DNA from 2 places in the Sinorhizobium sojae CCBAU 05684 genome. Region 2 is predicted to be linked to the other one. Evidence: predicted binding sites of a transcription regulator. Region 2 holds the regulator's gene; the other holds the start of a gene.
The links. The regulator LexA, encoded in region 2, represses DNA repair genes until DNA is damaged. The targets are predictions, from matches to a motif close to TGTTCNNNNTGTGTTCNG.
Positions count from the first base shown of each region.

Region 1 (15,290 bases), 780 kb from region 2:
GCGGGCATCGAGAACAAGCTGGAGCTGGAAGCGCCCTTCGTCGGGGATGCCTATCACGGCAAGGACGTGCGCGAAATTCCGCATACGCTGAGGGAGGCGGCCGAAGCCCTGAGCGGATCGGAGATGCTCAGGGCGGCCTTCGGTGACGACGTCATCGATCATTATACCCGTGCGGCGCGCTGGGAGCAGGAGGAATACGACCGGCGCGTCACCGATTGGGAGGTCGCGCGCGGGTTCGAACGGGCGTAGCCATGCGCCGATTTACCCCTCCCCAACCCCTCCCCAAAAGGGGGAGGAGCTTTGGCGCTCGCGGCGCTCGCCTGCCCATATACAGCCTTTTCGCCTAGCGAGGGTTGCGGCAGAGGCGGAGAGCCTCGAAGACGATTTTTAGTAACGAACAGGGAAACGATCATGACGATGATCAGATGTATTTCGCCGGTCAATGGCGAGGTCTATGCCGAACGCGCGGCCATGCCGACCGAGCAGGCGAAAGAGGCGGTGGCGAAAGCGCGGCTGGCGCAGAAGGCGTGGGCGAAGCGTCCGCTTGACGAACGGGTCAAGCTGGTGCTTGCCGGCGTCGCGAGGCTCAACGACATGGCCGAAGAGGTGGTGCCGGAACTTGCCTGGCAGATGGGCCGGCCGGTGCGCTATGGCGGCGAGTTCAAGGGGTTCAACGAACGGTCCAACTACGTCGCCTCAATTGCCGCCGATGCGCTGAAGCCGCTCGTCGTTGAAGACAGCGAGCGCTTCGAGCGTCGGATCGAGCGTGAGCCGCATGGCGTTGTCTTCGTCATCGCGCCCTGGAACTACCCCTATATGACGGCGATCAACACGGTCGCTCCGGCGCTTATTGCGGGCAACACGGTCGTCATCAAGCATGCAAGCCAGACGATCCTCGTCGGTGAGCGCCTAGTGCGCGCCTTTGTCGAGGCCGGCGTGCCGGAGGACGTCTTCCAGAACCTGTTCCTCGACCACGAGACGACGGCGGCGCTGATCGCCGCCAAATGCTTCGACTTCATCAATTTCACGGGTTCGGTGGAAGGCGGGCGCTCGATCGAGCGCGCGGCGGCTGGAACCTTCACCGGGCTGGGGCTCGAACTCGGCGGCAAGGATCCGGGCTATGTGATGGAGGATGCCGACCTCGACGCGGCGGTCGACACGCTGATGGACGGCGCGACGTATAATTCCGGCCAATGTTGCTGCGGCATCGAGCGCATTTATGTGCACGAGTCGCTCTACGATGCCTTCGTCGAAAAATCGGTCGCGTGGGTTTCCAACTACAAGCTCGGCAACCCGCTCGACCCGGAAACGACGCTCGGCCCCATGGCCAACAAGCGCTTCGCGGAGACCGTGCGCACCCAGATCGCCGATGCGGTAGCGAAGGGGGCGCAGGCGCTTATCGATCCCAAGCTCTTCCCTGAGGATGACGGCGGTGCCTATCTCGCGCCGCAGCTTCTCGTCGATGTCGACCATTCGATGGCGTTCATGCGCGAGGAGACCTTCGGCCCGGCCGTCGGCATCATGAAGGTGAAGACCGACGCGCACGCGATCGAACTGATGAATGATTGCCGGTATGGGCTGACGGCCTCGCTCTGGACCAAGGACGCCGAGCACGCCGCGCGGATCGGACGCGAGCTCGAGACCGGGACAGTGTTCATGAACCGCGCCGACTATCTCGACCCGGCGCTCTGCTGGACCGGCGTCAAGGAGACGGGTCGCGGCGGGTCGCTCTCCATCATCGGCTTCCACAATCTTACCCGCCCGAAATCCTATCACCTGAAGAAAGTCACAGCATGACGATCACTGCCAACTGGAGCTATCCGACCGCCATCAAATTCGGTGCCGGCCGGATCAAGGAGCTTGCCGACCATTGCAAGGCCGTCGGCATGAAAAAGCCGCTGCTCATCACCGACCGCGGTCTCGCGCCGATGGCGATCACGCAGGGCGCGCTCGACATTCTCGATGCCGGCGGTCTCGGTCGCGCGATCTTCGCGGACGTCGATCCGAACCCAAATGACGTCAACCTCGAGGCCGGCATCAGGGCCTTCAAGGATGGCGGCCATGACGGCGTCGTCGCTTTCGGCGGCGGCTCCGGCCTCGATCTCGGCAAGTGCGTCGCCTTCATGGTCGGCCAGACGCGGCCGGTCTGGGATTTCGAGGACATCGGCGACTGGTGGACGCGTGCGAATGTCGAGGGTATTGCGCCGATCATCGCGGTGCCGACCACCGCGGGCACCGGCTCGGAAGTCGGTCGCGCCAGCGTCATCACCAATTCGCAAACCCATGTGAAGAAGGTGATCTTCCATCCGAAGTTCCTGCCGGCAGTAACGATCTGCGACCCGGAACTGACGGTCGGCATGCCGAAGGTGATCACGGCCGGCACGGGCATGGATGCCTTCGCCCATTGCCTGGAAGCCTATTCCTCGCCCTTCTACCACCCGATGTCGGCCGGCATTGCGCTCGAAGGCATGCGGCTCGTCAAGGAATATCTGCCGCGCGCCTACAAGGATGGTACCGATATCGAGGCCCGCGCCCACATGATGAGCGCGGCGGCAATGGGGGCAGTCGCCTTCCAGAAGGGGCTGGGCGCAATCCATTCGCTCTCCCATCCGGTCGGCGCCATCTACAACACCCATCACGGCATGACCAATGCGGTCGTGATGCCGCCGGTTCTGCGCTTCAATCAGCCGGCGATCGAGGAGAAGATTGCCTGCGCCGCCGCCTATCTCGGTATTTCCGGCGGCTTTGACGGCTTCTATGATTATGTGCTGCAACTGCGCGAGGAACTCGGCGTCCCGGACAACCTCGCGGCCCTCGGCGTCGGCACCGACCGCATCGACGAGATGGCGGAAATGGCGATCGTCGATCCGACGGCGGGGGGCAATCCGGTGGAGCTGACGCTCGAGGCGGCAAGGAAACTCTTTGTCGAGTGCATTTGAAGGCGTCGCTCGTTAATTTCTTCAAAGCCCGGGAAATCCCCGATTTCCCGGGCTTTCCGGTGCGTAAAGGCCTTAAGCGGCGGCGCGGCGGTTAATCTTTGGCAGTCAAAAATTTCCATTTTGTTAACCATGTTCTGAAAGGTTCCGTTAATCGAATCTGCCCCGGGGCGCGGGGGGATGGAGCATGAAAGAACGAGGTGGAACATGGCGGTCATTACACTCGCCAATGCCAAGGGTGGCGCCGGCAAGACGACGGCGGCTCTGATCCTGGCAACGGAGCTTGCCCGACAGGGAAGCCGCGTGGTTATTCTCGACGCGGATCCGCAACGCTGGATCACCAGCTGGTCCGAGCTATCCGGCACCATCCCCAATCTCGAAGTGATCTCGCATATCACGCCGGCTTCGCTGCCCTGTCATATCCGCGAGCTCAAGGATGCGGTCGACTTCATCGTGATCGACCTTGCGGGCGCCAAGGACGCGATCGTCGCGCTGGCGCTCGGGCTGTCCGATCAGGTGCTGATCCCCGTTCAGGGCTGCGCCATGGACGCGCGCGGCGCCGTGCAGATCCTCGAACTCATCCGCCAGATCGAAGAGAAGGCGAGGACGCGCATCAATCACTCGGTGGTTCTCACCCGCGTCAACTCGCTGGTCACCACCCGGGCGCTGCAGACGATCAAGGCATTGCTCGCCGCCCGCGGGGTTTCCGTTCTCGACACCCCGATCGTCGAGCGCGCCGCCTATCGCGAGATATTCGAATGCGGCGGAACGCTGCAGACGATGGATGCAAACCGCGTCAGCAATCTCGACAAGGCGCGCGAGAATGCCTTTGCCCTTGCCCGCGAGGTGCAGGAGATCCTCCCCGTGCGCGTTCGCCGCTCCCTTGCCTTGCGCCTTCACTGGGCTTTGCCGCGCGCGGCGTGACGACGGATTTCCGCCGGATGCTGGCGGTGCACGGACTTGCCATTGATTGAGCCGGAATCCACTGGCGCCGGCAGCGGCGCACGATCTCGCTCGGCGGGCGGACTGCCGTCAGAATCGCCGGTCGATGAAGTGCTTGGCCTGCGCGCCCGCGTGGTAGAAGGCGGACTTGACGTTCCGCCAGGGATCCGCCGTGATCGGCGTCTGTGCCAACGGGATTGCCGAGCCATCGCCGGTAACATGGCGGGCGAGCGCGCGGCCGAATACGGTTCCGGGCGCGATGCCGCGGCCATTATAGCCGCTGACGGAAATGACATTCGGCGCGAGCTCGTGCACCACCGGCAGGTTGTTGGTGGTCATGCCGATGCGGCCATCCCACCAATATTCGAAGCGGAAATCGCCGATATAGGGGAAGAGCTTGCGCAGCGAACGGGCGGCAAAGGCGCGGTGGGTGCCTTCGGCCATCGCATCGAGGCGACCGATGGAACCGAAGATCAGCCGGTTCTCTTGATCCATGCGGAACGACGTCATCACGAGGCCGGTATCCCAGGCCCCCTGACGTTCCGGCAGGATGCGTTCGGCGACCCTGTCGGCAAGCGGATTGGTTGCGAACTGGAAAAAGGGAAGGATCGTCAGTTCCCGCGTCTGCGCCTTCCATGGCGTACCGTTCACCATCGCGCCATAGGCATTGGTGGCGACTATGACATGCCTGGCCGTAAGCGTGCCGCGGCCGGCCTCCAGTTTCCACAGGTCGCCCTTGCGTTCGGCGGCCAGAAGCGGCGTGTCGGTGAAGATCTCGGCACCCGCGGCGATCGCCGCACGGGCGAGTCCCCTTGCATAGGCGAGCGGCTGGATCGTGCCGGCCCGCCGGTCGAGCAGGGCGCCGGTGAATCCTTCGGCGCCGGAAAGCACATGCGCCTTCTCGGCCGGGAGCACCTCGACGGGTGCGCCGCGCTTCTGCCACTGCGCCTCGCGCTCGCGGATCTCGTTCAGTCCCTCGGCGCTGACGGCCATGTGCAGCGTTCCGTTGCGCACCGCTTCGCATGCCATGGCGTGCTTGGCGACGAGCTCGTAGACGAGGGAGGGGCCGGCGCCGAGCTCATGCAGCAGACGGTTGCCGGCTTCGGCTCCCAGCGTGGCGATGAGGTCGTCGGGTTTCACCCACATGCCGGCATTGACCAGACCGACATTGCGGCCCGAGCCGCCGTGGCCGATGGTCCTGGCTTCGATCACCGCTGCCTTCACGCCCATTTCGGCGAGGTGCAAAGCAGCCGAGAGACCGGTGAAGCCACCGCCGATGATCGCCACATCGCACCGCAATTCCCCTGTTAGCGGCGCCGTCCCGGGGGCAGCTGGTGCCGTCGCATGCCAGAGATTGGGAAGAGGGCGCTCCGTCGCCATCGCGGATATTCCTTTATCAGCCGGGATTCTTTGCCTTTGATAGAGCGAATGCGGCAAACATTTTCATGACAATGTTTCATGAAGTCATGAAGGCTGACGATGCTGGACGAAACGACGAAAGGCAGGCGAGAACCGCCCTCCGCCCAGTCGAGCTTAGCGCATCGGCCCGAAAATCGTATCCGGTTTTCGGAAAGCTCGATGCGCAGATTCAAAGAGTTCAGCGAACCTTCGCGCGTCTGAAAAGACGCGCGGCGCTGTAGGCGAATTAATAAGGATTCCAAACATCCGCCGAAATCGGCGCCCCGGGCTCGTCGACGAATTGGACGGTGACGCCCGCGCTCACCATCTTGCCGAGCTCGGTCGCATCCCAGTTGGTCAGGCGCACGCAACCGTGGCTCTGGGTCTTGCCGATCTTCGACGGATCCGGGGTGCCGTGGATGCCGTAGGTCGGCCTGGAGAGTGCAATCCAGACGGTGCCCACCGGACCGTTCGGTCCCGGCTGCAATTGCAGGATCTTGTCGTTCGAGCCCTGTTTGAAATTGATCTTGGGGTTGTAGGTATAGCCGGGGTTGAAGGCGATGCGCTCGACGGTCACGGTGCCGCTGGGCGAGGGCGTGTCCGAGGATCCGATCGTCGCCGGATAGGCGGCAATCATCTTCCCCGCCTCGTCATAGGCGAGGACCTGCTTGCGTCCCTTGTCGGCGACGATCCGCGCCACCTTACCGTTCTTGTTCGGGCCTGGATTGATCACCTTGATCGTGGTGCCCGGAATGGAAAAATCCACACCGGGATTGAGCTCGCGCAGATAGTTCTCGTCCATATGAAATTTTTCGCCAAGCATTTCGGCGGTGGACGTGAAGGAAAGATGCGGGAGCTGGGCCTTGTGGGCGTAATCTTCCGGAATCGAGGCGACATAGGGGCCGGCCGCATCGGCCGCGGTAATGGTATAGGTGGTAATCGGCAGGCCGCCGTTGAAGCGCAGCCGTTCGAGGATATCCTCGGTGTTGTTTGGATCGAGCGTTTCGCCGGTTGCCTGTTGCCAGGCCTCGATCGCCTTGGTGACGTTGGACCCCATCTTGCCGTCGATCACGCCGGGCGAGAAACCTTCCCGGTCGAGAAAGACTTGCAACGCCGCGACCTCCGCCCGGGACTTGCCGTGGACCGGGGCCGTCGGCGGCATAGGTTGCCTCAACGGGTCCTCATACTGCGGATCATAGGCGGCCTGGTCGCCTTCGATCAGCGAGGGCAGGCTGTTCGGAAGCTCCTCGCGCTCCACCGGTGCCGGCGTCACGTCACGGTAATCGGGGACGGTGCCGGTAAATTCGCCCGGCTCGGAGTAGTCGTATCCGCGGTCGGGCCGGTTGGAATAGACGTCGACGCCGTAGCCGCGGCGGCGGCGGACGCCATAGCCGTCATTCGGCACGACGGTCGCAACGATATTGCCCCAGTCGTCGATCAGCAGCGTGCGGCCGCGGCGATCGCGCACGACGTGCACTTCGTCCTCCCGGGGCATGTAGTCGAGAATGTCGCCCTCGGGCGTGACGAGCATAATCTCGCCGCGGTGCCAATAGCCGCCATAGCCTTCCTGCGCACGCGCCGGTGCAAGCCACACGGCCACAAGGCCGGCGGCGGCGAGAAGCGAAAGGCCGATGCGGGTCGTTGACGTCACGATAGAACCTGTTTTCATGCTGGCTGCCTCGCGGCGGTACATGGCGATTTCGACGTTAATGTGAAAAAAATGAATTCATCATGAACATTCCCTTAAAACCTAGTTAGGCGAGACCCTTCGCGAGCGCAACGGCCGATCGCCGCCACTCTCGACCGTCTTGAATTCAACGTTTTCCAGCGCGGGATGGTTCAAGCTGATGCGGCGAGCAAGGACTGGCCCAATTGAGCTATCCTGCCCTCGTCACAGCTGATTCTGAGGGCCAAGGGGATGGAAGTGCGGACGGGCGTGGGGGCAGGCGGCAATGCAGTCGAAACGGGCGAGGTCTATCTCCTGTTCGACCGCTCCTCGGCACTCGACATCGCTGCCTTCGTCGTTGCGGGCGTCGACCTCTCGCCGGGCGACGCAATTCCGTTCGACGGAGACCCGCGGATCGACCGCGCGCTGGCCGGCTTCTTCTTCACCTGCGGCCCCGACCATATCCGTCACCCGGAGCCGGTCGAGGGCCGTGGTGACGGCGCATGCTATCCGCTGCATGGCTCACTGCCCGGGACCCCGGTGGCAGGAACGGACATGGCTTCCGCCGGCAGCCATTGCACGGCGATTACGGAAGTCGCGCTTGCCTGCGGCGGCAGGGCGGCGATCGAGCGCTGCTGGCGGGTCGAGCGGGGTGGCCAGAGTGTGCTGCTCGAGGATCGCGTCGTCAATATCGGACCCACGGCCTTTGCGCCGATGATGATGTATCACATGAACATCGCCGGCCGTCTCCTCGGCGAGGAAACGCGGATCGAAAGCCCATCGGTCGAGGGCGGTTCGCTGGCCTGGCGCTTCGGCGAGGGGGAGCGCGCGCATTTCTGCCTGCCCGCCGTCGTCGGCGCCGACGCGTGGGCGGAGGTTTCGCTTTCCCCGCTGCCGGGGCTTGCAGGGCGCAGCCTCCACGTGCGGTTCCGGGCCGAGACGCTGCCCTTCCTGCAGATGTGGCGCTGCCAGCGCGGCAGTGCCGATGTGATCAGCATCGAGCCCGCGTCGCACCGGCTGGCGAAGCGGGCGGAGCTTTTTGCGGGCGGCGAACTCGACCTCCTGGAGCCTGGCGGCAGCCGCGACTATGCGCTCGCCTTCGCGATCTCCTGAAGCCGCTTGGCGATTGACGCCGAGGGGTGCCCGGCCTACACCAAGGCAAAGGACTCATGAGGAAACGCCATCATGGACATTCGCCAGATCAACGACGAATATTCGGTCGCGGGCCAGATCACGGTCGAGGACCTCGACGAGATCAAGGGGCTCGGCTTCAAGTCCATCGTCTGCCACCGTCCGGATTTCGAGGCGCCCGACCAGCCGACCTTCGATGCGATCGCCGCGCGCGCTGAGGAATTGGGGCTGGAAATCACCCATATCCCGATCGGCCCCATGGGGGTCACGGCAGACGCCGTCACCCGCATGGTCGACGCGCTCGACGAATTTCCGCGCCCGATGCTTGGCTACTGCCGCTCCGGCGCACGCTCCACCGCCGTCTACCAGCAGACGCTGCATATCCGAGGCTGACGACACGCCGACTCTCTCAACCCTTGCGGATTTCGGTGAGCGTGCGGGTCGGCGTGATTGCTTCCGGGTCGAGCTTGATCTCGATTATGGCCGGCTTGCCGCTGGCGCGGGCCCGGCGGAAGGCTTCGGCAAATTCCTCCGTCCGCTCCACCGTCTCGCCGTGCCCCCCATAGGCGCGGGCAAGCGCGGCAAAGTCCGGATTGGTGAGATCCGTGGCGCTGACGCGGCCGGGATATTCGCGCTCCTGGTGCATGCGGATCGTGCCGTAGATGCCGTTGTTGATGACGAGCACGATGATCGGCAGTCGGTAGCGGATCGCGGTCGCGAATTCCTGGCCGTGCATGAGGAAACAGCCGTCGCCCGCAAAGCAGATGACCTCGCGGTCGGGGTGGAGGTGCTGGGCTGCCACCGCCGCCGGCAGGCCGTAGCCCATTGAGCCGGAGGCGGGGGCCGCCTGGGTTCCGTAACGGCGGAAGCGATGGAAGCGGTGCAGCCAGGTGGCGTAGTTGCCAGCACCATTGGTGAAGATGGTGTCGGGGGCCGTATTGGCCTCGATCCAGTTCATGATTGGCCCCATCTGCACGTCGCCCGGTCCCGTCTCCGGCGGCGTCGACCAACGGAGATAGGCTGCGTGCATGGCCGCCGTGCGGGCGGACCAGGCGGGTTCTGCGGCAGGCTTTACGTTTTCAAGCGCGGCCACGAAATCGCGAGGGCTCGCGGCGATCGCGAGATCCGGACGATAGACGCGTCCGAGTTCGGAGGGATCGGGGTGCACATGGACCAGCCTCTGTTTCGGATAGGGCACATCGATCAGCGTATAGCTGGAGGAGGGCATCTCCGAGAAACGGCCGCCAACGAGCAGGACGAGATCGGCTTGCCGGATTTCCTCGGCGAGCGCCGGATTGATGCCGATACCGACATCGCCGGCATAGACCGGGTGCAGATGGTCAAACAGCATCTGGCGGCGGAAGGAGCAGCCGACGGGCAGATGCCAGCGCTCGGCGAAACGCTCGAATTCGGCGACGCTCCCGGCCGTCCAGCGCGTGCCGCCGAGAATGGCGATCGGCCGCTTCGCTTCCGAGATGAGCGCCTCGAGGCGGGCGATCTGAGCTGGTCCCGGATGGCTTTCGACCGGCTGGTAGGCGCGCGCGGCGGGGGCATCTGCGCTCTCGGTGAGCATGTCTTCCGGCAGGGTCAGCACGACCGGGCCGGGGCGGCCGGAGGTGGCGACGGCAAAGGCGCGGGTGACGAATTCCGGGATGCGCGCCGGGTCGTCGATCTCCCCCACCCATTTCGCGACCTCGGTGAAAGCGCGGCGATACTCGATTTCCTGGAATGCTTCGCGTTCGCGGGCATCGCGCTGCACCTGGCCGATAAACAGGATCATCGGAGTCGAATCCTGCCGGGCGACGTGCAGGCCGGCAGACGCGTTCGTCGCGCCGGGGCCTCGGGTGACCATGCAGATGCCGGGCTCGCCGGTCAGCCGGCCCCAGGCGTCAGCCATCATCGCGGCGCCGCCTTCCTGGCGACAGACGACGACGTCGATATCGGTGTCGTAAAGTGCGTCCAGAACTGCCAGATAGCTTTCACCCGGTACGCAGGAAACGCGCTTGACGCCGTTCGCCACCAGCGCCTCTACGACCAGTTGCCCTCCTGTTTTCATCCGAACACCTCCCAATGCTTTGTCACAATGTCCTGTCCGGCACCTCAGATTGCCGGCGTGACCGGCGGCGTGCCGGCGGTCTTCTGCACCTGTCGCTCGCGCCAGATGATATAGAGCCCGGAGCCGATGATGATAGCGATGCCGAGCCACTTCAGCGCATCCGGCAGATCGCCGAAGACAAGCCAGCCGAAGATCGTCGCCGACACGATTTCCAGATATTGCAACGGCGCGAGCACCGAGGCCGGTGCGGCGCGATAGGCATAGACGCCGAGCACGCCGGACACGGTGGCAGTGATCCCGACACCCAATAGATAGAACCAGGCGTGACCCTCCGGCCAGACGGGATCGAAGACGCTCGAGCCCGTACCCTCGCCGAATCCCAGCAGCACGAGGCAGAAAAGGCCGCCCCATATGCCGGCATGGAACTGCATCGACCAGGGATCCTCGTTCTGCGCGACCATGCGGGTGACCAGCAGGAAGACGGCGAGGGTGAAAGCCGCGACGATCGGCAGCAGCGCGATCGGGCCGACCTCCTGCATGCTCGGCTGGATGACGAGGATGGCGCCGAAGAAGCCGACGGCGCAGGCTGCGTAGCGCCTCCAGCCGATCGTCTCCTTCAGGAAGATGCTGCCGAGAATGGTGAGGATGATCGGTTCGACGAAAAAGATGGCGATGGCATCGGCCACTTCCATCACTTTCAGCGTCGTGATGAAGGAAAGCATGGTCAGCACCAGGAGACCGCCGCGCAAGGCATGCAGCGCACTTTTCTTCCAGGTGAGGTCGAGGAGCGTGCGCCGGACGAAGACGATTGGGAGAATGAAGACGACCTGGAGCAGGAAGCGCACGGCGGTGATCTCCGCCGACGGGACGGTGGCGATCGCCAGCTTGGCGAAAATGTCGATCACCGGCGAAATCAGCACCGAAAGAACCATCAGCGTCAAGCCGTAGGTGACGCGGTGATCGGGCGCAGGCCGGGAAAGAGTGATATCGGTCATGATCGTGCGCCTATCGGGGGATTCGCGCCCACCGCTTTTTGGCACCAGGCGGCAAAGTCTTGCGTCGCCTTTTCGCGGCCGATCTCGTTGAGCGTCTCGTGGCGCATGCCCTGGTGGATAACGACCGTGACGTCCGTCATGCCGCGCGCCTTCATGCGATCGCCAAGCCAGCAAATTGCCGCGCCGCCATCGGTCGAAGGATCCGCGGTGCCGCCGACGAGGTGAACGGGAAGGTGCGCGGACAGTTGCGCCAACCGGTCGGCGCGCGCTCCGGCGTAGACGAGTTTGAAGACGTCGATCCACAGCGACACGGTGGGATCGAAGCCGCAAAGCGGATCGGCGATATATTTCGCGACCTCTTCTTCGTCCCGCGACAGCCAATCGAAAGCAGTCTTCCGATTCGGGATGGCCTGAGCCCAGGCGCCGAAGGTGAGACGCGAAAGGAAGAGGCTCGGTACGTCCGAACCCTTCAGCATTCTCTCGATCCTGAGGATCGCCTGGGCCGCGCGGCCGGCAGGGCCCGGCCGGAAATTGGAGTTCCAGACGGCGAGCGCGTCATAGGATCGAGGATCCGTTTCGGCTGCATTGAGGGCGATTAGACCGCCCATGGAGTGGCCGAAGAGGATGACCGGCAGGCCGGGATGACGGGCGACGGCCATCTCGCGGACGGCGCGCAAGTCGGCAATGACCATTTCGGCGCCCCCCTTTGCTGCAAATGTCGCCAGCGGCGCGTCAGGTGCGCGGGTGTGGCCGTGTCCGCGATGGTCGTGGGCGTAGACATGGAAGCCGTGGGCGGCCATGGCCTCGGCAAAACGTGCGTAGCGTTGCGCATGTTCGGCGAGACCATGGCTGACGAGCAGAATGGCGGTCGGTTTGAGGGCAGGCCAGTGGCGCCAGGCGAGCAATGCGCCCGTCGGGCTTTGATGCGTATCTATCTGCCCGAACATGCGATCCCCCGAACAATTCCTCAAAGCCCGCAACACCGCCTCCGAACGGACAGAGCGCGAAATCCGCGCCGAGATATCAAATCGATTTGGCCGGCAAAGGCAATCGCCGCTTGTTGCTCGTTGCGCATGAGATCAGGAGAATTCCGAAGGTGTTCAGCAGGGGTTGCAATATTCCCGCTTTTGTTGTTCATTTGTTCTTGTTTTGTTTTCAACGGAGGCCATTATGGCAGTGCGGGAAATGGTGAGAGTAGCGCGGGTTGCCGCGCTTGTACTGGGCCTGGGACTTATGTCCCCGGTGGCGGCGCAGGAAGAAGCAGCGCCGGAGGGCGGCGTGGCGGCGGAGGCTGGCCGGACGCAATATGTCCTGGCGGTCAGCTGGCAGCCGGGTTTCTGCGAGACGCGACCGACGCGCAAGGAGTGCGTGGACCAGGCGGCCGAGCGGTTCGATGCGACGCATTTCTCGCTGCACGGTCTCTGGCCGCTCAGGAAAAGCTATTGCGGCGTCGAGGCAGAGCTGAAGACCCGCGATCGCAAGGGCGATTGGCTCGACCTGCCGAAACTCGCCATAGCGGACGAGACTGCCGCGCGCCTGCTCGTCGCCATGCCGGGCGTGAAATCCGGCCTCGACCGGCATCAATGGTTGCGCAGCGGCACCTGCCAGGCGGCGAATGCCGAGGATTATTTCGCGTTGCAGCTTCGCCTGCTCGACCAGTTGAACGATTCCGCCGTGCGAGCCCTCTTTGCCGACAGGATCGGCTCCGAGGTCGGCGAAGCCGAGATCAAGGCGGCATTCGACAGGAGCTTCGGAGCGGGTGCGGGAGAGCGGGTGCGGATGCGCTGCCAGACGGTTGCCGGACGCAGCGTGATCACGGGCCTCACCGTCGGGCTTACCGGCGATCTTTCGGGCAAGGCGGATCTCCAGGGCCTGATCCAGGCGGCCGGAACAACCGAGTTCAAATGCGCGAAGGGGATCGTGGACGCCGCCGGGCGAGCCTGATCCGAACGACACTCCGCGAGCGGGGATCGGCGTGGGCAAAGCCTTTGGCGGATTGCCCCGCCACCATATTTCGCCTACATAGCGGGCAAAATTCCCCTTCCGATGCGGAGCATGCTTTATGGCACGTCAATTCATCTATCACATGGCCGGGCTCAACAAGGCCTACGGCAACAAGAAGGTCCTGGAGAACATCCATCTGTCCTTCTACCCGGATGCCAAGATCGGCATCCTCGGCCCGAATGGGGCGGGTAAGTCGACCGTTCTCAGGATCATGGCCGGTCTCGACCATGAATATACCGGCGAGGCCTGGGTCGCGGAAGGCGCCACCGTCGGCTATCTGCCGCAGGAGCCGCAGCTCAACCCCGCAAAGACCGTGGTCGAGAACGTCATGGAAGGCGTTGCAGCCAAGAAGGCGATCCTCGACCGCTATAATGAGCTGATGATGAACTATTCCGACGAGACGGCGGAAGAGGGGGCGAAGCTCCAGGACATCATCGACAGCCAGAACCTCTGGGATCTCGACAGCCAGGTGGAAATGGCGATGGATGCGCTGCGCTGCCCGCCGAGCGACGCCGACGTCAACAACCTCTCGGGCGGTGAGAAGCGCCGCGTCGCGCTCTGCAAGCTGCTGCTCTCGCAACCGGACCTGCTGCTGCTCGACGAACCGACCAACCATCTCGACGCCGAGACGATCGCCTGGCTCGAAAAGCACCTGCGTGAATATCCGGGTGCCGTGCTGATGATCACGCACGACCGCTACTTCCTCGACAACGTCACCGGCTGGATCCTCGAGCTCGATCGCGGTCGCGGCATTCCCTATGAGGGCAACTATTCCGCCTATCTCGAAGCCAAGGGCAAGCGCATGTCGCAGGAGGGGCGCGAGGAGGCTACCCGACAGAAGGCGATCAGCCGCGAGCAGGAGTGGATCGCCTCGAGCCCGAAGGCCCGGCAGGCAAAGTCCAAGGCACGCATCCGCGCCTATGACGAGCTGGTCAAGGCGGCCGCCGATCGGCGCCCGGGCGACGCGCAGATCATCATTCCGGTCGGAGAGCGGCTCGGCCAGGTGGTCATCGAAGCGGACAATCTTTCCAAGGGCTATGGCGACCAACTGCTGATCGATGGGCTGAGCTTCAAGTTGCCGCCGGGCGGCATCGTCGGCGTCATCGGCCCGAACGGCGCCGGCAAGACGACGCTCTTCCGGATGATCACCGGCCAGGAACAGCCGGATGACGGCTCCTTCCGCATCGGCGACAGCGTGCAACTCGCCTATGTCGACCAGAGCCGCGATGCGCTCGACCCGAACAAGACCGTCTGGGAAGAGATCTCCGGCGGCAACGACGTCATCAAGCTTGGCAAGCACGAGGTCAATTCGCGCGCCTATTGCTCGTCCTTCAACTTCAAGGGCGGCGACCAGCAGCAGAAGCTCGGCACACTTTCCGGCGGCCAGCGCAACCGGGTGCACCTCGCCAAGATGCTGAAATCCGGCGGCAATGTCATCCTGCTCGACGAACCGACCAACGATCTCGACACCGAGACGCTGGCCGCGCTCGAGGATGCGCTCGAGAACTTCGCCGGCTGCGCGGTGATCATCAGCCACGACCGTATGTTCCTCGATCGCCTCGCGACCCACATCCTCGCCTTCGAGGGAGACAGCCATGTCGAGTGGTTCGAGGGTAACTTCGAGGACTATGAGAAGGACAAGATCCGCCGCCTCGGCCCCGATTCGGTCAACCCGACACGGGTGACCTATAAGCGCCTGACGCGGTAGGGCGTCGGCCCGGGATGTCCGGTGCCGGAACCCACATACCGGCCGCTTCGTTCGCGAGGCGGCGCGGTCGCTTGGGCCAGAGGGTAGGTTCCATTATTGTGATGGCTCGGAGAATGGGGACGGCGCCGAACGGCACGTCCGTTTCTCCGCCCTACGGCGCGTGCGTCCTTCAGGACGCAGACAGCACGCAGTAAGCATTTGAAGCTGCCTCGTGCTTCCGAAAATCGGGTCCGATTTTCAAGGCCGATGCGATAGGACTTGTGCGCCGGATTCCAAATGACAAGCACAGGAACGAGGTGCCGAGTCGAGTGCCGCGAGCCGGCAGCATTGACGGCGCGGATGCGCCGTGGCGGATTTCCGTGACGAGCGCGGGGGAAGGTCGACTGTCGGCCTGACTTTCCAACGACGTCCCTTTGCCTTCCTGCGCAAATTCGCTTGCGCACCATCTGCAATT
Region 1 is NZ_CP023067.1:2,212,865-2,228,154, reverse strand. It holds gene SJ05684_RS10965 (glutamine synthetase family protein) at 1-249, shown strand, start outside; gene SJ05684_RS10960 (aldehyde dehydrogenase family protein) at 412-1,797, shown strand; gene SJ05684_RS10955 (iron-containing alcohol dehydrogenase) at 1,794-2,939, shown strand; gene SJ05684_RS10950 (AAA family ATPase) at 3,144-3,860, shown strand; gene SJ05684_RS10945 (NAD(P)/FAD-dependent oxidoreductase) at 3,969-5,258, opposite strand; gene SJ05684_RS10935 (L,D-transpeptidase family protein) at 5,524-6,969, opposite strand; gene SJ05684_RS10930 (DUF4432 family protein) at 7,195-8,055, shown strand; gene SJ05684_RS10925 (protein tyrosine phosphatase family protein) at 8,128-8,466, shown strand; gene SJ05684_RS10920 (thiamine pyrophosphate-binding protein) at 8,483-10,129, opposite strand; gene SJ05684_RS10915 (DMT family transporter) at 10,174-11,124, opposite strand; gene SJ05684_RS10910 (alpha/beta fold hydrolase) at 11,121-12,071, opposite strand; gene SJ05684_RS10905 (ribonuclease T2) at 12,295-13,068, shown strand; gene ettA (energy-dependent translational throttle protein EttA) at 13,187-14,836, shown strand.
Region 1: the regulator LexA is predicted to act here: its motif matches at 12,264-12,281, upstream of SJ05684_RS10905 (ribonuclease T2).

Region 2 (15,290 bases):
ACCGATATTGACCGAAAGCGCCCGGCCCTTCGGGTGGGCCGTCTGTCGGTCGCCGGCCGAGTCGCAATCCTCGACCGATGCATGAGCATCGCTCTGCGGTGTGCTCCTCACCGGACACCCGCGGCCGGTCCCACGCAATCGGTCAATATCGGTGCAGGTTGGTATAAGCCAAAGCAGCAAAATCTTGGGGGTCGCCGGCCTCTGCGACCCGGTGGGTAAAGCTTTCTTCAAATTTTATCGTTAAGTAACCATCCGGTTGAAATCGGAAGCTACGTGCTCGCATGCCAAACGCCAATCTGATGCTGTTTCTCGGTGAGGCGCTGGTTTATGTCGCGGCCATGATCGGGCTTCTGCATCTGCGGACGCGACTGGGGCTCGGCGTCTTCGTGGCGGCGCTCGGCGTCATGCATTTCATCGAGACCTACCTCGCGGCGGTCTTCTACGTCCAGCTACCGTTCGGCGTCATTTCGCCCGGCTCGGCCGTGTTCTTTTCCGGCAAGCTCATGGTGATCCTCCTTCTTTATGTGAAGGAGGACGCTGCGACCGTGCGCCAGCCGATCTACGGACTGCTTGCCGGCAATTTCTTGATAGTCGCGCTAAGCCTGCTGCTGAGGCAGCATGACACCGTGGCGATCGTGCAGAATCGCGTCGCCGACATCGCCTTCATCGACGAAATGGGATGGCTGATGGTCTGGGGTACGACGCTTCTCTATTTCGACGCGATCATCATCATCCTGCTGTACGAGAGGCTGGGGCGCTGGTTCCGCCGATTTGTGACCATCCGGTTCATGATCTGCGGGGCGGCCGTGCTGACCTTCGATCAGGTAGGCTTTTATACGGCACTTCATTACATCAACGGTGCCCCCTTCGACGTCTTCTGGGGCGGCTGGATGGCGAAGATGCTGGCTGCGCCCTTCTATGCGCTGGCGATCGGCTTCTATCTCAACGCCTCGCGCCACACATTCCTGGCGATTTCCGATCGCCCCCTGGGCGATGTCTTCAACGATCTGACCTTCCGCGAACGCTATGAGGATCTCTTGTCCCGGTCCGGTCACGACGCGCTGACGGGGGCGCTCGACCGCGGGCGCTTCGAGAGTGAAGGCCAGCAGGTCATGCGCGAGGCTGCGGCCAAGGATGCGCCGGTCAGCCTGCTGCTCATTGACGTCGATCGCTTCAAGAGTGTCAACGACGCGCTCGGCCATGTTGAGGGCGATCGGGTGCTGAAGAAGCTCGTTGAGACGGTAAGGGACCAACTGCGGCCGGTGGACCGCCTATTCCGCTACGGCGGTGAGGAATTCGTCGTTCTTTGCCCCGGTCTAGCCTATGCGGATGCGCACGCACGTGCCGAAGACATAAGGCTTGCGGTCTCCAAGAGAGTGACGACAAGCACCGGCCTGCCGGTGACGATCAGCATCGGCGTTTCAGCGACGCTTGCGGACGGCACCGACGTTCGCGCGCTGCTGTCGGAGGCGGATGTTCGCCTTTATGCGGCCAAAAGCGCTGGCCGCAATCGCGTCGTCGGCCGCTGAACGGCCTTCAAATTCCGACATTCGGGCGATCGATGATCTCGCGAAGAGAGAAGCTTGAATTGATCTTCACCACATGCGGCAGCGCCGACAACCAGTCGCGGTGGATGCGTTCGTAGTCTTCGAGGTCCTTCGCCGCCACCCGCAGGATGTAGTCGTATTCCCCGGACATCAGATAGCACACGAGCACATTGGGACAGAGCTTCACGGCCGCCTCGAACTCGGCGAGCGTCTTGGCGAACTGGCCCGATAGCGAAATATGCACGATGGCCATGATCTTGTAGTCGAGCGCCTTGTGGGCAACGCGGGCGTGGTAGCCGGCGATCGTGCCGGATTTCTCGAGCAGGTCGACCCGCCGGGAGCAGGCGGACGGCGACAGGCCGACCTTCGCGGCGAGGTCGGCATTGGAGATCCGGCCGTTCTGTTGAAGCACCCGCAGGATCGAACGATCGATGGCATCGAGGTCGCTCATTGGTGGTTTCCTTCAAAAATAGAGCACGCTGCGCAATAATGCACGAATCTCATGCGGGACCAGACCCCTCTTTGCAAGGACATTCGCGGCCTCATCTGTTTTGCTGGCTTCTCAGCAATGCGGCGAAGGCCAACAAATAAGAGAGGAACGCCAGGATGCGTGTCGGTTGCCCGAAGGAAATCAAGAATCATGAATACCGCGTCGGCCTGACGCCCGGATCGGTGAGGGAATATGTCGCCCATGGTCATGAGGTCATCGTGGAGACCAAAGCCGGGGCGGGGATCGGGGCGGACGACGACGCCTACCGTGCGGCCGGCGCGCGGATCGTGCCGACGGCCAAGGACGTGTTCGAGAAGTCGGACATGGTCGTCAAGGTCAAGGAGCCGCAACCGTCCGAATGGACGCAGTTGCGCGAAGGCCAGATCCTCTACACTTACCTGCACCTGGCACCCGATCCCGAACAGACGAGGGGACTTCTGAGTTCAGGCGTCACCGCAATCGCTTACGAGACGGTCACGGATGAGCGCGGCGGCCTGCCGCTGCTTGCGCCGATGTCGGAAGTCGCCGGCAGGCTTTCGATCCAGGCTGGGGCCACCTCCCTGCAAAAGGCAAATGGCGGCCGAGGTGTCCTGCTCGGCGGTGTGCCCGGCGTGCTTCCGGCCAAGGTCACGATCATCGGCGGCGGCGTTGTCGGCCTGCATGCGGCGAAGATGGCGGTCGGCCTCGGCGCTGACGTTTCGATCCTCGACCGGTCGATTCCCCGCCTGCGCCAGCTCGACGATATTTTCAACGGCCGTATCCACACGCGTTATTCGACGATCGATGCGCTCGAGGAGGAGGTGTTCTCCGCCGACCTCGTGATCGGTGCCGTGCTCATACCGGGCGCCGCCGCTCCCAAGCTCGTCACGCGGGAAATGCTCTCGGGCATGAAGAAGGGCGCCGTTGTCGTCGACGTTGCCATCGACCAGGGCGGCTGCTTCGAGACTTCGCATGCGACCACGCATTCCGAACCTACCTATGAGGTCGATGGAATCGTGCATTATTGCGTTGCCAATATGCCGGGGGCCGTGCCGATCACATCGGCTCAAGCGCTCAACAATGCGACGCTGCACTACGGGCTCCAACTCGCCGACCGTGGTCTGAAGGCCGTCACCGAAGATCGACACCTGCGGGCGGGTCTCAACGTGCATCGCGGCCGCGTGACGAACGCCGCCGTGGCCGAAGCGCTCGGCTACGACGCCTTCGCTCCGGAGGCGGTGCTGAACGTCGCCTGACGGCGGGTTCGATCGAACCGCGGGCCTCTCGGGTGCCGTAAACCTGCGACAGCGCTGTGCGTCCTATCGGGCGCACGGCGCTGTCGTGCTTTACATCGGGAGGTTCAGCGCCTTTCGACGCGGCACTGGTAACAATTGTACCTAGCGGATCGCACATGCACGAAGACGACGTCGGGCCGCGCCAGCAATTCCTCGGCGCGCTGTTCGAGCGCTTCCTGGGCGACCACCCCGCCGGTCCCATAGACGATTCGCTCATCCGCACCGTAGCCGCGAAGAAGAAATTCCCGGCTTGAAGCGAGAATCGGCGGTACAGAATCTTCGTCCGGGGCAAGGCACTTGTCGGCATGCAGAAATATCGGCCCCGTTTCAGCGTAAGGCTGGGCTGACGAAAACGGCCGATATGCGAGGATCAGATAGGCTTGGCCCGCTTCGACATTGCGAAGACAATGCCGGCACGGAACACCGTCACCGTCTGAAATGTGCCGCTCGGGCAGCTTGCCATAGGCGTCGCGGCCGCCCTGCCAGATCCGGCGTGCCTCGTCGTCAGGCATGGCGATGTAGCGCAAAGTCATCGAGTATTCTCCTCATCAAATTATCGAGGACAATGCGCCTTGGTGACCAGTGGCGACACCCGAAACTTGCTGTGCTCTTCTTACAGCTTCTTCGCAATTGCGAGCAGTTCTTCGTCCGTCAGCGGTTCGATCGTAGCCTCTCCCGTCGCAACGGGCGAGAAGCCGAACTGCTGATAGAGCTGCAGCGCACGCGGGTGGTCGAGGCTGTTGGTCGAGACCTTGACCTTGGACGGGTCCATGGCCCAGGCGGCAAGCAGGGTCTGCAGCAGGAACCATTTCCCCAGCCCAAGCCCGAGCGCATGCTCCATGAGCCCGAAATGGGTGATCTCCACGACGTCGTCATCCCGCTGCTGCAGTTCGAAATAGCCGGCCGGTGCGCCGTTGACGTAGAGAACGCTCAGCGACGTTCGCTTGTCGTGCAGCAGGGCCGCCAGTTCCGCGTCGCCCATGCGCAGGCGGTCCGTCCAGTGCCAACGCTTGCCGACGCGCAGATAAAGAAAGCGATAATAGGCAAGCGGGATATCGAGAACCCGGAGGATCGCCGTATGGATGTTCACAGGCATCGGCAGGCTCTGCTTCGGCGGCGACGTCATTTCGAGCTTGGTGACTTGTGCCGTGATTGCGGCAGATTTCGATCCTTGCATGACCTTCACTCTCTACCGAATGCGACGGGCGTATCGGGGCGCCCGCCCCATTCCGACCAGGAACCATCATAAAGCGTATTGTTCGTATGTCCCAATGATTGGAGCGCAAGTGTGATGATGGCGGCGGTAACGCCGGATCCGCAGGTGGTGACGACCGGCTTCGCCATGTCGATACCGGCATCCGCAAATATCGCGTGCAGCGATTCGAGGTCCTTCAGCTTGCCGTTCTCGGAGAAGACGCCGGAGGGCAGGTTCTTGGCGCCGGGCATATGGCCCGACCGCATGCCCGCCCGCGGCTCCGGCTCCTCGCCGGTAAATCGCCCGGCACTGCGTGCATCGGCAACCTGCGCCAGGCGGTTTTCGACGATGTCCTTCATGCGCTCGAAGGCGGTGACAGCCGTCGCGTTCAAGGCCGGGTGGAAGCTGCGTGGCGCGGGGCTTGGAACCTCGCTTGTCGTCGGACGGCCTTCCGCCTTCCAGCCGTCCATGCCGCCGTCCAGAACATAGACGTTTTTCGCGCCCATGATCCGGAACATCCACCAGACCCTCGGCGCCGTGAAGATGCCGGGGCCGTCATAGACGACGATCGTGTCGTCTTCGCCAATGCCCATGGCGCCGACGGCCTCGGCAAAGGCTTGCTGCGAGGGGAGGGTGTGGGGCAGCCCGCTCGTTTGGTCGGCGATCGCATCCTGGTCGAAAAAGACGGCGCCGGGTATATGGGCCGCCGCATATTCCGCCTTCGGGTCGCGGTTCTGCGCCGGCAGGTACCAGGCGGCATCGACGATCCTGACCTTCGGATCGCCGAGGCGCTGCTCCAGCCAGTCGGCGGAGACAACGAAGGTGCTCTTGTTGTTCTTGTCGTTCATCTCGTCACTCCACACGTGCGGCGCCTGGTGCCTCAAAAAATGTGCAGCAGTTTGAGGCAGCGACATGCACGAAAATCAAAGGCCCGCAGCGCGTAACACGAATGCGCTTCAGACGGCAGATTGATCGTCCGGCGTTCCGAATCGTATGCGAAACCGCCGGTTTTCCTTACCCTTCTTTTCGATCTTTGCGATGTGGATCGCGCCGACCTCCTGGGTCTCCGACACATGGGTGCCGCCGCAGGGCTGGCTGTCGATGGCGGAGTTCTCTCCGATGCAGACGAGGCTCACGCGCCCGAGCCCGACGGGAGGTCGGACATTCTTCGATTTGACGATGGCCGGGTTGGCGGCGAGTTCCTCATCGGTGATCCATTGCACGTAGACGGGGTGATTCTCGTCGACGAGTTTCATCAGCGCCGCGGTCACTTGGTTCTTGTCGATCGGTTCGCTCATGTCGAAATCGACGCGGCTTTCCTCCTCGCTGACGGCCGCGCCGGTGATCGGGTAGGGGCATACGACGGAAAGCAGGTGGCAGGCCGTGTGCATGCGCATCAGCCTATAGCGACGCGGCCAGTCGATGTGCAGGACGAGCTTTTCGCCGATGGCGGGGCGCGGCCGCCCGGCCCCGGGCAGGTGCACGATGGTGTCCTTGGTGGCGCCATGCCGTGTGTCGACGATGGGAATGCGGCTTCCGTCCCCGCGCTCGAAAAAACCCGTGTCGCCGGGTTGGCCGCCGGAGGTTGCGTAGAAGCAGGTTTGGTCCAGTTCGATTCCGCCATCCTCCAGGATACCCGTGACATGCGCTTCGCAGGTCGAGAGATAGAAATCGTCACGGAAGAGGGCGGTCACGCTTCTGGTCATCGATCACTCGACTGCTTCATAGGGCACTGCGATGCTCGAAGGCCGCGCAAGCCAATCGGGCACCGGCAGGCCCTTCGAGGTGAGAAAGTCGGGGTTGAAGAGCTTCGACTGATAGCGGTTACCATAATCGCACAGGATCGTCACGATCGTGTGCCCGGGACCGAGCTCCCGCGCCAGCCGCACGGCACCGGCAATATTGATACCGGTGGAACCGCCGACGCAGATGCCTTCCTTCTCGATCAGGTCGAAGACGTAGGGCACGGCTTCCGAATCGGGGATCTGGTAGGCGAAATCCGGCGTGAAACCCTCGAGATTGGCGGTGATGCGGCCCTGGCCTATGCCCTCTGTGATCGAGCTGCCGCTCGCCTTCAGCTCGCCATGCGCATAATAGTTGTAGAGCGCGGCGCCTTCCGGATCGGCAATGCCGATCTTGACGTTGGGATTGCGGGCGCGCAGCCCCTCGGCCACGCCGGCGATCGTGCCGCCGGAGCCGACGGCGCAGATGAAACCGTCAACTTTGCCATCGGTGTCGCGCCAGATCTCCGGCGCGGTCGTGTCGACATGGGCCTGCCGGTTGACGACATTGTCGAACTGGTTCGCCCAGATGGCACCGTTCGGCTCGGTCTTGGCGAGTTCTTCCGCCAGCCGCCCGGAGATCTTCACGTAATTATTGGGGTTCTTGTAGGGCACTGCCGGGACTTCCACCAGTTCGGCGCCCATCAGGCGGAGCGCATCCTTCTTTTCCTGGCTCTGCGTCTCGGGGATGACGATGACCGTGCGATAGCCCAAGGCGCTTCCGACCACGGCAAGGCCGATGCCCGTATTGCCGGCCGTTCCCTCGACGATCACGCCGCCCGGTCGGAGCGTGCCGGCCTTTTCGGCGGCGCGGACGATCCAGAGCGCTGCCCGGTCCTTCACCGACTGCCCGGGGTTGAGAAACTCCGCCTTGCCGAGAATGTTGCAGCCGGTGGCTTCGGAAACGGCCTTGAGCCGGATCAGCGGCGTATTGCCGATTGCTTCGAGCACGGACGGAAGAACACGCATCTTAAAAACCTCGCGCTGAACGGAACGAATGCCGAGCCCAAGCCAAGCACTAACCTCGGTTGACGGCAAGCCGATAAACATTTCGTGCGGGACCACGCTCGCCGAAATGTTGGCGTCTTTTCGGCCTAGGCTGTTGAATAAACAAGAAATAGCGTTTCGCAGCTTTCTTGTCCTAGGCAAAAATCGTCTCCGCGGTCAAATGATGGGCGGGAAGCGGAGGTGCAGCGGCCGTCGCAGCGGTCGGCCTGGTTGAACGTCGGGCTTTGCGGGAGAGGCAAAGTCCCAACGGATGTGAGGAGGAGATGACGACTGCTTTTACCGCCCGCCCGGAAGACGGCCTGGCCTGGATCACCGGTGCGAGCTCGGGAATCGGGCGCGCCCTGGCCTTGCAACTCGTCGAGGAAGGCTATGCCGTCGTCGTCACGTCGCGCAGCCACGACAAGCTGGTGGCCTTGCAGCACGAAGCAAAAGGGCCAGGGAAAATCATCGTCCTCGACGGGGACGTCACCCATCCGGATGACATGGAGCGGGTGATCACGGCGATCGAATACGAGCATGGACAGGTGGCGCTTGCGATCCTCAATGCGGGGGTCGCAATCCCGGTGCGCGGCGACGATCTTCAGCACGACGCCTTCGACAAGAGCGTCGCCGTCAACCTCCAGGGCGTGGTCAATTGTCTTGTGCCGCTTGTCGAGCACATGAAAGCGAGGGGACAGGGGCAGATCGCCATCGTCTCCTCCGTTGCGGGCTATGGCGGGTTGCCCATGAGCGCCGCCTACGGCGCTACCAAGGCGGCTCTCATCCATATGGCCGAGAGCCTCAAATTCGATCTCGACCCAATCGGCATACGCCTGCAATTGATTTGTCCGGGCTTCGTCGACACGCGCGGCTCGGCTAAGGGCGATTACCCACGACCCGCACTGGTCAGCACCGAGACGGCGGCGGCTCGGATTTCGCAGGGGTTGAAGTCCGGGCGCTTCGAGATCACCTTCCCCAAACGCTTCACATATTTGGTGAAGCTGCTCACGTTTTTGCCCTATGGCGTCTATTTTCCGCTTCTCAGCTGGCTTGTACCGTGGCGGGCGCCGCGGAGCACGGCGCCCAAGCACGAGGAGTCCCCTTCGAAAGGGCAGTCGCGTCAGGCGGTGTGAAGCACCAGCACCGCACCGAAGACCAGGCAGAGGCCGATCCATCCGACCGGCTTCAATCTCTGACCGAAGAGAAGGCGTCCTGAGATCGCCGTTCCGAATATGCCGGTGGCGCCCAGCACGGCATAGGCGATCGCCAGCTCCATGCCTTTGACGGCCTCCGCGAGCAGCGCGAAGGCGGCGAGCACGAGGACAATCGAAATCGCCCCCCAGCCGCGGTGGCTGAAGCCGTTGGACTTCGTGGAGGCGAGATTGGCGGCCACGTCGAAAATGCCGGCCAGCACGGCGAAGGCAAAGGAGAAACTGGACATGCTCATCGCTCGCCTTCCTCGTCCTGCACCTTGCCGGCATTGACGAGAAGGATGCCGGCAACGGCCATGGAGAGGCCGAGCATCTCGCGACCGGTCAGCACGTGATCGAAGACAAGCACGGAGACGAGCGTGATCAGGGCGACGCCCGAGCCTTCCCAGATCGCGTAGGCGACGCCGACGGGAATCGTCTTCACCGCCCTTGCGAGAAACACGTAGGAGAGCGCGATCGAGCCATACATGACCGCGTGGCCGACATAGGCGCCGGCGGCCTTCAGCGCGGTAAGGCCGGCGATTTCGGTGGCAATGGCAAGAACCAGGAAAAACCATGCGAGACGCATGCGGAACCTCTGAGAGACCTGCAGCGCCGAGCGTCCTTCGGGACGCGCAAAGGACGCTCTAAATCTTTGAATCCACGCATTGTGCTTTCCGAAAATCGGGTCCGATTTTCGCACCGATGCGCAAACAAACGAAAAGAGCCATTCGGGCCTTCGCCGCGAATGGCTCTTCGAAACTGGCTCCCCGGGCCGGATTCGAACCGGCGACCTATCGATTAACAGTCGAGTGCTCTACCGCTGAGCTACCAGGGATCATCTGCGCCGCAGAAGTGAGGCTGCTAATACAAATGCTTTTTCGATTTGCCAAGCGATTTTTCAAAAAAAATCGAGAGCGCCGCTTGCTCGGCTGTGGAGAAAGCACCAATTCTGGGAAAGTCGCAGGAAGGAAGCAATGGCGCAGGGCGAGAAAAAAAGGCATTTCGGTATCGATCCGAAAACACGGGAGATGATCCTGGGAAAATGGCGCATCGGCCTGCCCGACTCGCCGGCCCTGCGGGTGACGGTGGGGCTGCTGCTCATCGCCGGCGGTATTCTCGGCTTTCTGCCGATTCTTGGCTTCTGGATGGTCCCGCTGGGGATGCTCGTGCTGTCGCACGACATACCGGTGGTGCGTCGCGCACGCCGGAGGCTCGCCGTGTGGTGGGCCCGCTGGCGCGGCAATGCCGAGAAATCATCCGGGGAGTAGAATGCGACTTGGGCTAGCTCGCCTGTGAAGAAACGTCGAGTGCGTCCGGAACGACCTCGAGTGGGTGGCGACTGCGCTTCGGCCGCAGATACGGCTTTAGTACCGCGTGGACGTGTCCCTCGTTTGGTAGCGCCGCTGGATCGTTCAATACTCTGGCGAGATTTAAGAACAGCTTCCCACGCATTTGCCGCAGTCGGAAGTCGTTGGCCCTGCTGCTGAGAGCGAAAATGCGCAACGGGCTTTTTTCACCGGTCCCGTCGATGCACAGCAGTTCCTCAAAACCGCGGCGATCCGTCACGACGAAGTTGCCGGCATTGCAATCCATCAGCACGATGTGAAGCCTGCGAAAGCGATCGAAAAGCTCTTCGATCATCGCCAGGTGCCTTGCCGTCAACCGCCCCGCCAGCGCCAGGTCGCGCAAGGTCGGGGCCAACTGTCCGTCTGCCATAGTGATCTTCTCGACCACGAGACCGAGACCGTGTTCGGTCTGAACGAAGCCCAGCACTCCGGGGATGGGGAGATCGGCTGTATCGGCCAGGGTGAACTTTCGGGCCTGTTCAATGAACTCGTCGACCTCGCGTCGAAAAGTGCGGTAGGCGCCGAACCGCTTGAACCGATCGAAGAAGCGGAGCATCCGCGTCGATTGGCGCTCGCCGCCCTTGCCCCTGGTTCTGAGAACCTTGATCAGAATGTTCGGGTATAGGTCGTGCTCGAAAACACACCGCTGGTGCCCGACTGCGCATTGGTGCCAGTCGGAAAGGGAGATCTTGCCGTCGAACATTTCCTCCCCCTCGGAATGCGACCGTTTTGTAACGAAATAGTGTCAGTGGAGGAAAATCAAGGAAAATCCAACCTTGTGGGTGAATTTATTGAGAACGTGACTGTATGGTTGTGTTCGACCAAGCGCCCGGTGAGGAGCCACTCGGGCACGAGAGGCTGCCGGTGCGTCAGATGATTTCAGCTGACCGCAAAATGCTCTAACGGCTGGCGGTTGTTTCGGAAGCGGATGCTCCCTCGAAACAGATAGAAGCCGTTTTCGCCGGAGCAGTCGCTGGTCCGGCCAAAACGGAATCGACGTTCCGCTACAGCGCCGCGCGTCTTTTCAGACGCGCAAAGGTCGCTGGAACTCTTTGAATCTGCGCATCGAGCTTTCCGAGGATCGGCTCCGATTTTCGGGGCGCTAGGCAAGTGGTCGTCGCCGCAAAGCATACACTCTGTAGGAGGACGCTCTCAGTCCACTTGTGAAAACATGGCGGCGCTCATCGGCGCCATCAAATCACGATCATCAGGGGGGAATTGTTGGAGGCCTCGCCCGGAATTGAACCGGGGTACAAGGATTTGCAGTCCTCTGCGTCACCACTCCGCCACGAGGCCTCACCGACAAGAAATATCAAGTCGTGGCCAGCGTTTAGAATCATTCGAGATGAACCGCAAGAGGCAATTTCCGAAAAACGCACCCCTCGTCTCGGCGCATTCTTGAAGGACGTTGGCGAAGCCGCCGGATTGCCGATGAATAGGTGATGCCCCACCAAAACGCGGCAAAAACAGTGAGACGGCGGCGCGAACGGGCTGTAGCATTTTGAATTGCTGCATGCATTTGTCCTTAAATCGAGATCGATTTCAAGGCGACATGCAGTACCCGGCAGTTTCCCACATCAGGGCAGCGATCGAAATCCGGACAGGGTCGGCAGCAAAGAGCGGAATGCCCCCGAACCCGCCGGTATCGCTCTGTTAATTTGCGCCGATTGTGCGAACCAAAATTCGTCCGACCGCAAAATTATCTCCGGCGCTGTGCGTCCCTCAGGACGCACAAAGGACACTGTTAGCTCTTTGAATCTGCGCTCGTGCTTTCCGAAAAGCGGGGCCGATCTCGGGGCGATGCGCTAGTGGTACCGTCGTATCAGCCCGACGAGTTTACCCTGGATTTTCACCCGGTCCGGTCCGAATATCCGGGTCTCGTAGGCCGGGTTCGCCGCTTCGAGCGCAATCGACGCACCTTTCCGGCGGAAGCGCTTCAATGTCGCTTCCTCATCGTCGATCAGCGCCACGACGATATCGCCCGGGCTGGCCGTGCTCGCGTTGCGGATGATCACGGTGTCGCCATCGAGGATGCCGGCCTCGATCATCGAGTCGCCCTTGATCTCCAAGGCGTAATGTTCGCCGCTGCCGATCATGTCGATCGGTACGGAAACCTCGTGCGTATTGTTCTGAATCGCTGAAATCGGAACGCCGGCGGCGATCCGCCCCATGACGGGAACCGCAATCGATGCCGTTTCGGCCGGCGGCGGCTCGGCCTTGGGCGCGGCAGGCGTCTTGCCCAGACTGCCCTCGATGACGCTTGGCGAAAAGCCGCGCCTTGGCTGCGCCGGAGCCGTATAAGCTTCCGGCAACTTGATAACTTCAAGCGCGCGGGCCCGATTGGGCAGCCGGCGAATGAAGCCGCGCTCCTCGAGCGCGGTGATCAATCGGTGGATGCCCGACTTCGATGCAAGATCGAGCGCGTCTTTCATTTCATCGAAGGACGGCGGGACTCCCGATTCCTTCATTCGTTCATGAATGAAGAGAAGCAATTCCTGTTGCTTGCGGGTCAGCATGGCGCGTCACTCCAGAATCGCGAAACAAATCAAGAACAGACACTATCCGTTCCATTTGTGTTCCGCAAGTGCCTAAAATTCCGTGAACTTTGCCAGGCTGAATATTTGGCCGACATCGCTGTGCCGGCGCCGATGAGCCATTGGGCTGTCCGGCGACGACGGCGTTCAAGTGGCGCCCGATCAATAGGCGAGACGCAGACCTCCGGGGCTGAGCACGTCGAAGTCAGGCTCAGGGTAGGGGCCGTGCCATTGCGTGTAGGTCGTATTGCCCGTAGCGCCGGTCGTGGCGCATCCCGAAAGTGCCAGGAGCGCCAATGCTGCAACCGCCATCAGAGTTTTAGAGGGCATGTTTTTCTCCACTCGCGGGAGTTGCCGAGATGCGAAACTGCAGACCTTAACTGTCCCTCAATTCGCTGGCGATGGCAAGGGAGCGTCGATGGCCGAAATCCTCATTTAGCCATCCTGGTAAACGACTTGGGGCGATGCGCCTCGGCGTAAACACCTGTTGCGTGAGCGGCCTGATCAGGGCCGTTGCGCTTCTGCGCGGCGGACAAAAGGGAAGAATGGTGGAGTCGAAGGGAGTCGAACCCTCGACCTCCGCAGTGCGATTGCGGCGCTCTCCCAACTGAGCTACGACCCCACGGGCCCAAACTATATAGAAGAATTCGACAGCCCGCGCCAGTCCGTTCGACTGCGTCGGCGGGCTCTGGTTCGGACGGGTTCAGGTGGCGGATGGGGTGGGATTCGAACCCACGGTAGGCTCTCACCTACGCCGGTTTTCAAGACCGGTGCCTTAAACCGCTCGGCCACCCATCCGGGCAGCGCGTTATTGCGCGAAGTGCGGTTCGTTGCAAGATTTAAGCGAGGCGTCCGCACGAATTATTTCTTGGACCTCTGCTGCTCGGCACCCACATTCCACCGGCCTCGCGTTCACCATTCGTAAACCATAACGAGCAAAATCCGGCGCGATCTCACCTAGAATTCGTATTTTTGCCTTGATGTTGTCATCATTGCTCGATTGTCCCTTTTCGGGACGCCGAAAGATCCGCGGGGGTGACATGCGGACCGTTCTGCCACGAATTTGCGAATGACCTTGTGGGACAGATGATATCTCATAGAAATGCGGCCTGCCTTGCGAGGGGATTGCGCCTCGCTGCAATTCCACTGCTTTGCGCTACGCTGGCGGCCTGCGGCTCCACGTCCAGCGTCAAGAAGAGCAAGTCGAGGAGCAAGGAATATTTCGCCGAATCCGTCTATGGCGTCAAAGCGAGCCCACGGGTCGCGACCGGGCGCAATATGCCGAAGGGCGGCGGGCGCTTCCAGGTCGGCAAGGCCTACCAGGTCAAGGGCAAGTGGTATAAGCCGAAGGAGGAGCCGGGTTACAACAAGACCGGCATGGCTTCCTGGTACGGCTCGGCCTTTCATGGCCGGTTGACCGCGAATGGCGAGGTCTACGACAAGTATCACCTTTCCGCGGCGCACCCGACCTTCCCTTTGCCGAGCTATGCTCGCGTCACCAATCTGGAGAACGGTACATCGGTCATCGTGCGTGTGAACGATCGCGGGCCCTATGAATATGGCCGGATCATCGATGTTTCCTCCAAGACCGCCGACCTGCTCGATATCAAGCGCAAGGGAAGCGCCAAGGTGCGCGTGCAATATGTCGGCCGGGCTCCGCTCGAGGGCAACGACATGCCCTATCTCATGGCGTCCTACGTCACCAAGGGCGATCGCAGTCCGGGCGTTGCGCCGGAAGGGCAGATCGCCACGGGGGTCATGGTGGCTTCGAACGAGCCGCTGCGCGACCAGGCGCGGGACCTTGGCACCCTGACGATTCCGGCGAAACCGACGCTTGGCGAAACGACGCCGATGAACGCGCTCGCGGCACCGGCTGCGGCTTCCCCGGCTTCAGCCGCGCTCGCCGAGTTCATGATTCTGCCGGAGATCGGGCCGGTCCCCTCCGAACGCCCGGAGTGGATCCCGCTTCCGGACGGCAGCATGGCCTATGCCGCCGCCTATGTCGAAGTCCGGGTCAGCGACAGGGCTTCGCCATTCGAGGCGATCATGGCCGATCCGAACCCGCTGACGCCCGAGTCCATTCTTGCCTATGCGAAGCGGCAGAACCGGGGGGCTCTGCCCGATTGACGCCGGTTGAATAGGGGTGGCCGCACTGCTATGCCCGTGAAGAAACCGGAGTTTCTCATGCGCATGATGTGGCTGGCGATCGTGGGTGTTCTTGCGGCGGTCGTCGCAGGGGAGGCGGCGGCGCAGGCGCCTGCCTTCAACACGAAGGCGAAGCAGATCTATCTGGTTGATGCCGAGACCGGCACCGTGCTTTTTGCGCGCGGCGAGAACGAGCCCGTGCCGCCGGCATCCCTTGCCAAGCTCATGACGATGGAGCTGGTCTTCGAGGCCTTGGACAGAGGTGAACTGACGCCGCACACGACCTTCGAAGTTTCGGAACATGCCTGGCGCACGGGCGGCGCGCCTTCCGGCACCGCGACCATGTTTGCCGCGATCAAGTCGGAGGTTCCGGTTGCGGATCTCATGCAAGGTGCAATTGTCCAACTGGCGAACGACGCCTGCATTATCCTTGCCGAGGGAATGGCGGGCAGCGAGACGGCCTTTGCCGAACGGATGACGGAGCGGGCTCGCGAGCTCGGCATGCCGGTCGCGACGTTCAAGAACGCGACCGGACTCCCGGATCCCGGAAACAAGATCACCATGCGGGAACTCGTCACCCTCTCGCGGCATTTGCATGAGGCGCATCCGCGCTACTACCGCCTCTATTCCCAGCCTGATTTCGAGTGGAACGGCATCTTCCAGCGCAACAAGAACCCCCTGATCGCCGCCAATGTCGGCGTCGATGGGCTCGCGACGGGATTTGCGGAAGGTTTCGGCTTCTCGGTCGCCGCTTCGATGCAGCGCGGCGATCGCCGTGTCTATCTCGCAATGGGCGGG
Region 2 is NZ_CP023067.1:1,437,745-1,453,034, forward strand. It holds gene SJ05684_RS07155 (GGDEF domain-containing protein) at 282-1,529, shown strand; gene SJ05684_RS07160 (Lrp/AsnC family transcriptional regulator) at 1,537-1,998, opposite strand; gene ald (alanine dehydrogenase) at 2,154-3,272, shown strand; gene SJ05684_RS07170 (DUF1203 domain-containing protein) at 3,377-3,844, opposite strand; gene SJ05684_RS07175 (GNAT family N-acetyltransferase) at 3,925-4,488, opposite strand; gene sseA (3-mercaptopyruvate sulfurtransferase) at 4,494-5,354, opposite strand; gene SJ05684_RS07185 (alanyl-tRNA editing protein) at 5,463-6,212, opposite strand; gene SJ05684_RS07190 (cysteine synthase A) at 6,216-7,256, opposite strand; gene SJ05684_RS07195 (SDR family NAD(P)-dependent oxidoreductase) at 7,559-8,407, shown strand; gene SJ05684_RS07200 (SMR family transporter) at 8,395-8,721, opposite strand; gene SJ05684_RS07205 (SMR family transporter) at 8,718-9,053, opposite strand; tRNA gene SJ05684_RS07210 (tRNA-Asn) at 9,228-9,302, opposite strand; gene SJ05684_RS07215 (hypothetical protein) at 9,442-9,735, shown strand; gene SJ05684_RS07220 (YrbL family protein) at 9,749-10,516, opposite strand; tRNA gene SJ05684_RS07230 (tRNA-Cys) at 11,036-11,109, opposite strand; gene lexA (transcriptional repressor LexA) at 11,619-12,329, opposite strand; gene SJ05684_RS29970 (hypothetical protein) at 12,510-12,677, opposite strand; tRNA gene SJ05684_RS07245 (tRNA-Ala) at 12,894-12,969, opposite strand; tRNA gene SJ05684_RS07250 (tRNA-Ser) at 13,056-13,145, opposite strand; gene SJ05684_RS07255 (septal ring lytic transglycosylase RlpA family protein) at 13,434-14,474, shown strand; gene SJ05684_RS07260 (D-alanyl-D-alanine carboxypeptidase family protein) at 14,532-15,290, shown strand, end outside.